Regions from separate parts of the Lysinibacillus sp. FSL M8-0134 genome, predicted to be linked through region 1. Evidence: riboswitches for the same ligand, from Rfam matches in the RefSeq annotation. Region 1 holds a riboswitch; the other holds the start of a gene.
What was found. Region 1 has a riboswitch for cobalamin ahead of MKY49_RS09205 (ribonucleoside-diphosphate reductase subunit alpha). Riboswitches for the same ligand answer to the same signal wherever they lie in the genome.

Region 1 (5,500 bases):
ACCCTTTTATGAGCGGTTGCTTCACATTTTCGAGCGGATTCACTTTTCCTTTGAGCGGTTGCTTCACACTTTCGAGCGGAGTCCCCACCTTTCATGTAGGCTACTCTCTTCAAAGAGGAGGCTCCCCTTCCACCGAGCCAATCAACCAATATCGAGCGAACACTTCTCAACCTCGTAGCAATCCACCCAAGTAAAACACCCCCATGCAAGTGGGCATGGGGGTGGTGTGACACGATGATTACAAATCATCAAAGCCGTTATCTTCGACGTTGACTTTGACATATTGGCGGGAGCGTTGTTCGAAGAAGTCAGTTTTGCCAAGGTCTACATCTTCATAGGCTTTAATCCATTTTAATGGATTTTTGCGGTAGCCCTCGAATGGACGGTCTACGCCAAGCTGATTACAGCGAACATTGGCATAGAAGTGGACATAATCATGGACGTCCTCAACATCAAGGCCTTCAATTTTATCGCCGATGACTTCATTGGCCCAATCGATTTCTAGTTGAACGGCTTCGCGGAAGATTTCCTGAACACGAGCCTGACGTTCAGGTGTATCGTATTCTGGATATTCCTCTAATAATTCTTGATAAATTTTCACAAATAAATCGACATGGAGCTGCTCGTCACGATTAATATAATTGATCATTGTAGACGTAGCGACCATTTTTTGATTGCGTGCTAAATGATAGAAGAAGGCAAAGCCCGAATAGAAGAATAAACCCTCTAAAATGACATCATAAATAATGGCCTCAAGCATATTTTCGACAGTCGGCTCCTCTGAGAAAGCCTGGTAGCCTTTTATAACAAAATCATTGCGTCGTTCTAGAACAGGCTCTGTACGCCAAAAATCAAAGGTACGATCCTGCTCATCCTTGTTGACGATACTGGAAAGCACATACGAATAGGAATGATTATGAATAACCTCTTGCTGCGCTAAGATAATCATTAACGCATTTAAACTAGAATCTGTTAAATAATCGGCTACCTTACCTGCAAAATCAGTTTGCACACTATCTAATAGCGCTAATAAACCGATAATTTTTAAAAATGATTCTTGTTCATCTTTCGTCAGCTCAGGGAAATGCTTAACATCATTGCTCATATTAATTTCAAATGGTGTCCAGAAGTTTCCTAGCATTTTTTTATATTTAGGGTACGCCCAGCTAAAGCGGACATCATCCCAATTTAAAATATTGGAGGAGCGCCCATTAACGATACCTGTAGAACGGTTAGGTGCTTCCTTATCCATAATTTGTCGTTTCGTAATCGTTGTCATTGTTTTTCCTCCTAGCTTGCACAAGACTCACATTCTAATAATTCTACTGATGTGGAGCGTACATAATAGGTCGTTTTCACACCACTTGCCCAAGCATTCATATGCAGTGCCAGTAAATCCTTTGCTTTAATCGTATTTTGAACATATAAATTTAGTGAAATGCCTTGGTCAATGTGGCGAGCACGGGCTGCATTTTGTTTGATTGTCCAATTTTGATCGATGAAATAAGCTGATTTATAGTACCAAGTCGTTACGGGTGATAAATCTGGTACCGTTACAGGAATTTTGTAATCCTTCTTCTCTTCTGAGTAGCTCTTTTGGAAAATCGGATCAATTGACGCCGTACTTCCTGCTAGAATCGATGTCGATGAGTTAGGGGCTACTGCCATAACATAGCCATTTCGCATTCCCTCTTTCGCCACTGCCTCACGTAAAGCATTCCATTTGTCGCTGTCATAGCCGCGCTTTTCAAAATAGGCACCTGTTTGCCAATCAGAGCCCTCGAATAATGGATACGCTCCTTTTTCGCTTGCTAAAGCGTTAGAGGCACGAATTGTTAGGTAGGCGATGTCCTCATAAAGCTTGTCCGCAAATTCTACAGCTTCATCTGATTCCCACTGAATTTCCTTTAAGGCTAATAAATGATGCCAGCCAAATGTGCCAAGTCCAATACCACGGTAGCGTAGGTTCGTACGCTCTGCTTGTTTCACAGGGATAGTATTTAACGCAATAACATTATCAAGCATACGTACCTGAATCGGAATTAACCGCTCTAAGACACTAGCAGGCACGGCTCTTCCTAGATTAATAGAGGACAAGTTACAAACCACAAAATCTCCAGGCTTGCGACGAGTCACGATAACATCGTCTTCTAATGTAATGGATTCAAACTCCGTTGCTGACATATTCTGGAATATTTCTGTACACAAATTCGAACTATAAATCATTCCTTCATGCTTATTCGGATTCATGCGGTTCACTTCATCTCGGTAAAACATGAATGGAACGCCAGTTTCGAGTTGTGAGCGCATAATACGCTTCATAATATCGATGGCTGGTACTACTTCACGGCTTAATAATGGATTAGCAATACATGCTGCATATTTCGTGCGGAAGGAGCCATTGCCCTTTGTTTCATCGTAGAAATCCTCTAAAGAGAAGCCCATCACTTCACGTACTTCATGTGGATCAAATAAGTGCCATTCTCCACGGGCTTCTACTGTTTCCATAAATAGATCTGGTAAACATAGCCCTGTGAAAATATCATGGGCACGTAGTCGTTCATCACCATTGTTTAAGCGTAAATCTAAAAACGTAAAGACGTCCTTATGCCAAACATCAAGATAAACCGCGATGGCTCCTTGACGTTGCCCTAGCTGATCGACAGAGACAGCCGTATTATTGAGCTGCTTAATCCACGGTAGCACACCACTTGATGCACCTTTGAAGCCTTTAATGGACGAGCCACGGCTACGAATTTTGCCCATGTAAACGCCTATACCACCACCATATTTAGACAATGTTGCAACATCGGTATTCGTATCGTAAATGCTTTGTAGGCTGTCATCCACTGTATCGATGAAGCAACTTGAAAGCTGACCATGTGTCTTACCAGCATTTGATAGTGTCGGTGTTGCAACAGTCATATATAAATTACTCATCGCCCAGTAAGCTTCTCGCACTTTTTCTAGACGATTTTCTGTTTCATCCTGCATTAATGTCATGGCTATGACCATCCAACGCTCTTGTGGGAGCTCTACAGGTGTTTTTGTATAATCACGTACAACATAACGATCCATTAATGTCTTCAAGCCAATATACGTGAATAGCTCGTCACGACTAGGTTCTAAATAGCTTGCTAATTGTTGAAGCTCCTGCTCACTATATTTTGTTGTTAAGCTTTCATGATATAAGCCCGCTTCAGTGTATTGTGCAAGATGAGCTGGAAATTCTTGATAAACATCCTTTGGTGAAACGCCACGTCGCGTTGCAAATTGATCGTATAATTTTTCTAAATAAATGTGTGCAGCCACAAATGTCCAATAGGGCTCTTCCTCATCAATTAGGCTAAGTGTTTGTAAAATCATCGCATCCGCCCATGCTTCAAATGTGGCATTGTCGTTTTTTCGTAGCCAACGATCCGATAACCTTACAAAGCTTTCAAGCTCATCCTCCGTATAACTATTTTTTAACTTAGCTAGTTGCTGTTCGATTTGAATTGTCATGTACACATTCTCTCCCTTTCTTTCTCCAAGCAACACAAAAAGCGATCACGCAACATCTATCGGTTACGTGATCGCTGTAAAATCGGAAATGGAAATGAAGGACATGCACACAAAGAAGTGAACAAATCTCTCGCCTCCACTTCTCAATCCCCGAAGAATGTGTTGCTGTCTTGAACAACTCGGCAGGTCTCCTGGCTCATGCTTCCTCCAAATAATCTCCTTCCCGTTTTTTCAACAGTGGCCTCTTGATTATTTGTCAGCACTTACAGTTGCGGGGACAGCTTCGGCTTAAGATGACTCTTGTTCCGAATTCCCTTTTAAACCATATTGGTACCGCTTGTCCAAATACTATATATTGTGTTTTAACTCCTAAACAAATCTAACATATTGTGTTTCGTGTTGCAATAGGTGTTTCGTACCTTGCGATTTTTAACGCAGCCCTTTTGCTCGAAACAAGCCCTATTACGGTGCAGTTTTGCGTAGTTTTTCAAAATTTCTTTGGAAAAAATTTTGTGCCTGCTGCTCTTTTTTAGGATCGATGCCAAGCAAAATGACCGAACAAGGACCTGCTGATTTGGTCAGATCAAGCGAACTTTCAACTTGTTGCTGTCCAAAAAGACGCGCTAATTCGCCTTGTAGCCCCTTTGACCCGACTGGCCAAACTTGCTGCACGATCTCCGCCTGCCATGCCTGAAAAATGGGCTGAAGCTGTGCTACGTCTTCTGGCTGCGCTAACACTTCTTCCCCTACAAGCGGCAAGCCATAAGTGTACCAGCTGAGCTGTTCATGGTCAAATGGTTGACGTTGTTGTATTTCCCCAAGCATCGTAATGGCTACACCTGACTGTAGCGTGGGCATATTCGATTCCGTACTTCCTGCAATTGCAGGACAGGCTATACCAGTTTCCTCAAACACCTGTTGAATACCTCTTTCATAACGTTTCCATGCCGTATCACCAGAGAAATTAGCGAGTAAAACTTGGCAAGGTAATGCCTGTGCCGCAAGCTGCTCTAAAAATGTCACACGTGCTGTCATGTAAGCTGTTAGTTGGTCAGATGCTGACACTACATCTTGTGGCTTTTCCCCAATGGCTGCCGCATTATCCATTGTCACAATGAACGTGCCCACTTTCATAGCATTTCTCATTGAACGCGTCCTTCCTTACGTAAAAAGACCTTTGATAAAACCGGCATCACTACCGCAACAATGACTAGGTTAATAACGGTTGCCATGAAAATGCTACCTAATGCACCCCAGAAAAAGGCAGGGCTAATTAAAAAATAAAACGGTAATGGTGCCACAATGCCATTCAATACGAGTGCAACTGGCCATTTCCAAACATGTAGACCTTTTCTATGCATCACACCAAAGATCCATACGACGATGAACATTTCGAACGCGATGATAAGATGTAGTGGTCCTAATGGAAATCCAGCAGTCAACGCTGTAATAAAATGACCGATAAATCCAGCAAGCCCTGCTAAAAATGGGGATAAAAAGACTACGCCCAAAAAGGCAGGAGCCGAGTCGAGTGCAGCAGTCGAAATAAATGCCGGCACCTTAATGACTGCCCCTACTGCACAAATGGCAGCAACCATTGCCGTCAATATCCAATTCCTTAATCTTTGTCGATCCATTCCATGTCCTCTTTTCTGTAGTATGTCTACCTTACTTCAGCTGTTCGGCAATTCCGTACCAAATACGTACAACTTGCTCAGCTTCAGTAAATAACACCTGATATAAGCGACCACATGTATCGCGTAGGAGTCGCGCTTGTTTGTCTATTGGCACAACACCACGCCCCATATCGTTAACAATGAGCGCTAGCGTACAGTGCTGTTCAAGCCTCCTTAAAGTTGCAAGTACCGCTTGAACCACTTGGTCATCGTCCTCTAGATTTTGTGTCACCAACCAGTTTTCTAAATTTCTAATTACCAGTACTTCACAGGCCGGTGCAATCTCTGGTAGATCGCCATCGACAAGGGCGACCTGTCGC
Region 2 (5,500 bases), 1.4 Mb from region 1:
ATGTTCCTTTTTGATGACAGCCCGCTCCTGAAAATCGGTAGCTGAGGGCATCATTGTAATTTGTGGTTTTGGTAATTCAGGATGGGCATAGGTAGTCACTCGAGCTTGATAAACTTCTTCGATTTGGGAAGCAACTAATACTTCATGTGGTGCACCAAGTGCTCTCATTTGTCCGCCTTCCATAAGCAATAATTCATCACAATAAAGAGAGGCTAAATTCATATCGTGTAGGACCATCACTACCGTTAAACCACACTCCACAGCTTCCTGCCGAACCAAATCTAAAATTTGACGTTGGTGTGCAATATCAAGATGATTCGTTGGTTCATCCAGCAGTAAAATTTCAGCTGTTTGAGCTAATGCTTGTGCAACAAAAACTCTTTGCTGTTCACCGCCAGATAAAAATTCCATGGCAGTATGCTCATAACGCTTCACGCCTGTTTGTAGCATAGCATGTTGTACAGCCTGTTCGTCCTGTTCAGACCAACTCGAGAAAAAACCTGTTTGATGCGGGTAGCGCCCAAGTGAAACGGCCTCTCTCACACTGTTTGAAAAAGCATTTGCATGAAGCTGAGGTAGTACAGCCATCTTTTTCGCCAAAGCACGAGCATTATAGGAAAGGATATTTTTCCCATCTATAGTAATTGTTCCATCAATAGCTGGTAGTATACCACTCATTACCTTTAATAATGTGGATTTCCCACTACCATTCGGTCCTAGAATACCTAGAATTTTCCCCTTCTCAACAGTGAAGCTTATATCCTTGACGATTGCTACGTCTTCATAGCCACCTGATAGATGTTCGACCACAATCATGCCCGTACCCCCTTGCTTCTTCGTTGCTTATAAAATATATAGGAGAAAACAGGTGCTCCGATAAATGCTGTAATCACACCAATTGGTAGCTCTCTGGGCAAGATAATTGTTCGTGCTACTAAATCGCAAATAATCAGTAATGTGGCGCCATTTAAAAATGATAATGGCAATAAATGGCGATGATCAGAACCCCAAATCATTCTTGTCATATGCGGCACAACTAAGCCTACAAAACCAATTGTCCCAGAAACCGCTACAGCCGCTCCCGTTAACATGGACCCACCTGCTAAAATCAAATGCTTACTCCGCTTTACATTAACCCCAAGATGTTTCGCTCTCTCTTCACCATATAATAAAACATTTAGCTCTCTTCTTTGTGTCCATAGCATAAGTGAGCCAATCAAAACAAACGGGATAATCATTTGGACATATGGCCATCCACGCATTGATACAGATCCAAGTAACCAACCAACGACTTGGCGTAGCTCTTCACCAGATAAAGCAATCATTAAAGAAATGAGTGAACCTAAAAATGAACTAAAAATAACACCTGTTAATATCAATGTCTCCATTTTTAATGAACGGTCTACCATTCTAGCAAAACTCATCACAACTACCATCGTGATAATAGCGCCAATCATACTAAAAATGGGTAATGCATATAAACCTACAATAGGAATAGATAGGCTAAAAAAGATCGTCATTACAGCACCAACCGAAGCACCAGATGAAACACCTAGTGTATATGGATCTGCTAATGGATTTTTTAGCAAACCTTGAAAGGCAGCTCCTGCAATAGCTAGAGAAGCCCCTACTAGTCCCGCTAACAATACACGTGGCAAGCGGATTTTCCAAAAGATATTGGCGGCTGTTTCATCAACCGCCTGATTCCACAATACTTCAAATGGAATATGCACTGAGCCTATTGCTACGCCACACCAGATGCTAATAAGAAGAAGCGTGCCTGTTACTAAATAGGCTACTGCTATTTTTTTCACTTAAATACCTCTGGATAGATCGCTTTTGCTAATTCTTCAAGACCTTCTCCTAAACGAGGACCTTGACGACTTGTTGTGTTTTCATCTACTTGTACAATTGCTTTATTTTTCACAGCATTAATTGTATCGAAGCCAGCACGCTGTGGTATTTTAGTTAAAATATCTGGTACATAGTGATAAGTCACCACGATGACATCTGGATTTTTAGCGATAATTTGTTCTGCATCAATTTTATACCAATCATCAGCATCTGCCGCTACATTTTCTGCATGGATCATTTCAAGCATCGCGTTCATAAACGTACCATTCCCAGCTGTATAGATATCTGGCTCATCAGATGCTTCTACTAGCACTTTCTTTGGTTCAACATCTTTTACTTTGGCCAGCACTTCTTCTACCTTTGCCTTCATGTTGGCAATAACTTCTTCAGCCTCTGGCAATTTCCCTGTAGCTCGACCAAGCTGCTCAATCGTCGTGTATGTCTCATTAAAATCTTGTGCATTATTGACGACAAATACTTTTACACCCGCTGACTCAAGCTGTTCAATCGCTGCTTCTGAAAGAGACATGCTAGATTCATGTGAAAAAACGATATCTGGGTTGAGGGCAATAATTTTTTCAATATTGTATTCCATACCGCCAACCTTTTCCTTTTCAGCTACCTCTGGTGGATAATCATCGTTGTCTGTAACCCCTACTATTTCATCTTTTAAACCAAGGCTAAATAATATTTCAGTATTACTTGGAATAAGTGAAACAATTTTCTCTGGAGGAGCTTCTAGTGTTATATCCTTGCCAATGGCATCTGTTATGGTCATTGGGAAAGTTGCTTCGTCCACCTGTGATGTCTCTTGCTGTGTTTGCGGTTCATTAGACGACTTGTCGTTTTTCTCCTCTTGGCCACAGGCAGCTAGCAACCCTAGTGTTAAAAATGCTGATAATCCTATCTTCCAAAATTTCTTCATGTGAATCCTCCTTCGTTGATCTGTGCTTTATTTGGGCAGAAATTCTCCTACACAAATAAGACCCCTCATCTACGAATGATGAAGGGTTAACATTGCACCAAAGAACTGATACAAAATCCACCACCCTATCCTCGTAGGCTGTTATGTCTATACTATAAAGGCAGGTCTCCTGGCTTATGCTTATTACGTCTTTTCAAGCCTTCCCGAATATCATCAGTGGCATCTTTTGAAAAAACTCACATTTACAGTGGCGGGACCGCATCGGAATTACACCGTTTTCCCTTTTCACTTTACTTAAGTAAAGAACCTTTATACTATTCAGTTGATTTTATTATACATGAAAACGAAAAAAAGTCGCCCCCATTCAAGACGACTTCTAGCTTCTATACAATATCAGAAAAATATTGTACGGTTTTCATCTGATCTCCAATTTGTCGCAACGACCATGCCTGTTCTAAATAAACGTCCGCAAGCTTTTCATACTTTCCACCAAATTTTTGCGCCCATTCAACTGCTACGACACTTTCATATAACAGCGCCATTTTCTTTGCAACATCTTTTGCTTCAAATGTTTTCGTGGCATCATCTAAAGCACTAAAAATTTGTAAGATCCCAGCTAGTTTCACCAATTGCTCTCTCACAATTTGCACCAAAGCGCTATCTTTTAATTTTTCTAACCGTTCTTCCATCTCACTGACAAATAGCTCATGTGCCTGATACTTATCCACTAACCGAATAAGCTCTAACGCCAGAATATTAGCCGTGCCCTCCCATACCGTCAACACTTGAGCATCTCTCAGTAAGCGCGGTGTCACAAAGTCCTCAATATAACCATTGCCACCATGTAATTCAATTGCTTCACTAGCATAATGAACCGCTTGCTCTGCCGTTTCCTTTTTCATAATGGCAATATATAAACGATTCATAATAACATCTTGTTGTGTTCCATGCCCATTCGTTACTTTATCGTATAATTGAATAAGATCAAAAACGGTCGCTACTTCTACATGTAGCTTAGCTGCAAATTTCCCTAATGTATCTTGAATCATTGGGTATTGTGTTAAAGGCTTGCCAAATGCATATCGATTTGTCACATAATGCTTCGCCTCTAAGAAACCTCGACGCATAATCCCAATCGATGCTACGGCATTGCAAATTCTTGAGAGATTCAGTGCCTCCAGCATATAATAAATCCCCTTACTTTGTTCACCTACAACATAAGCAAGTGCACCATCAAATTCAACCTCACCAGATGGAACTGCCCGAACACCCAACTTATCTTTTAGTCGTCGAATACGTAGATGATTTGCCGTTCCGTCTTCTTTACGCCAAGGAACAGCAAATAAGGTTAATCCTTTAGAGCCTGCTTGTGCACCTTCTAGACGTGCCAACACCATTGCTACCCCACACATACCGGCATTGGAAGCGAAGTATTTTTCACCATAGAGGCGGAATTCATTGCCTTCCCTTCTCGCTTCCACAACATTCACCCCTACATCTGAGCCCCCTTGACGTTCAGTTAAAAATGTTGCTCCTTCATATAACTCTGTATCACCTGTTGCACAAACATGTGGTAAGAAACGCTGTTTAGCCTCGTCATCAGCATAATGATCTAATAGATAGGCAGTAGCCATTGTTAATGTCACAGGACAATAAAAACCTGGCTCTGCATGGGACAGCAAATACCCTTGCGCAAAGCTATAGACATAATTTCCTTTGCGCCCTAGCTGCGGAATATCCTTGTGCACGTAGCCAACAATGCCTGTATTATATGTCTCCTCAATTGTTTTTTTGTAGCCATCATTGACCCAAACCTCTGATATCTCTTCACCATAAGCATCATACCTTTGAAGTCGAGGCTCCCCCTGTCGATCTGTATGTTTCGCTCTTGCATCAATATCACCTGCACATAGCTCCCCGAAATCCGCTAGCTCTTGCTTTGCGTAGGATAAAAACTCTGGATCTAACATCATTTCTATCACTTTTTGGAGCGTCTCATCATCAGTAAAAAAATTCGTCGGCCGCGTTTTCTCCTGTTGTAAAACTTTCATACTATCTCACCTCTTGTCCCTTCAAGGATTGTTTTAAAATTTTGCCTGAAGCATTTCGTGGTAGCGCTTTCACTTTTTCAAAAATGCGTGGGATTTTATACTTCGCAAGATGGTCCTCTAAATATTCTTTTAAAGCATCTTCATCAATTTCTTGATTAGTAGAATAAACCGCCTTCACCGTTTCTCCCCATTGTGGATGTGGCACACCAATAACTGCCACTTCAAATATGCCCTCATAACCTAATAGGCAATCTTCTATTTCTTTCGGATAAATATTGACACCACCCGAAATAATCACATCTTTTTTCCGATCAACAATCCAAATAAAGCCGTCCTCATCCATTCGAGCTAAGTCCCCTGTTTTCAACCAACCATTTATAAAGGCCGCATTAGTCGCTACCTCATCCTTGTAGTAGCCAAGCATATTCCCCTCACCTAGTAATACAATTTCCCCTACTTCACCAACACTTACATCTTCTCCATTATCATTGACAATTTTTAATTCTGTACCAAGCGGGGCCCGCTGACCAATACTACCTGCCTTTGTTTCATGTTCCTTCCCAAACAATAATGAGCCACTTGGTCCCGCCTCCGTTAAGCCATACACACAAGTTAAATTACTTGTTCGAAATGCTTGTTGAATGAAACGAACCTCTTGCTGGGATAAGGG

Region 2: another riboswitch for cobalamin. It lies ahead of MKY49_RS02490 (ABC transporter substrate-binding protein); the one in region 1 lies ahead of MKY49_RS09205 (ribonucleoside-diphosphate reductase subunit alpha).

The regions. Positions count from the first base shown of each region.
Region 1 is NZ_JBBPAJ010000001.1:1,855,574-1,861,073, reverse strand. Features, by position in the region: gene MKY49_RS09215 (hypothetical protein) at 1-88, opposite strand, end outside; gene MKY49_RS09210 (ribonucleotide-diphosphate reductase subunit beta) at 239-1,279, opposite strand; gene MKY49_RS09205 (ribonucleoside-diphosphate reductase subunit alpha) at 1,291-3,504, opposite strand; cobalamin riboswitch at 3,668-3,857, opposite strand; gene MKY49_RS09200 (hypothetical protein) at 3,967-4,650, opposite strand; gene MKY49_RS09195 (ECF transporter S component) at 4,647-5,141, opposite strand; gene MKY49_RS09190 (bifunctional adenosylcobinamide kinase/adenosylcobinamide-phosphate guanylyltransferase) at 5,173-5,500, opposite strand, start outside.
Region 2 is NZ_JBBPAJ010000001.1:478,703-484,202, reverse strand. Features, by position in the region: gene MKY49_RS02500 (adenosylcobinamide amidohydrolase) at 1-816, opposite strand, end outside; gene MKY49_RS02495 (FecCD family ABC transporter permease) at 813-1,814, opposite strand; gene MKY49_RS02490 (ABC transporter substrate-binding protein) at 1,811-2,779, opposite strand; cobalamin riboswitch at 2,922-3,105, opposite strand; gene MKY49_RS02485 (acyl-CoA dehydrogenase family protein) at 3,163-4,830, opposite strand; gene MKY49_RS02480 (class I adenylate-forming enzyme family protein) at 4,832-5,500, opposite strand, start outside.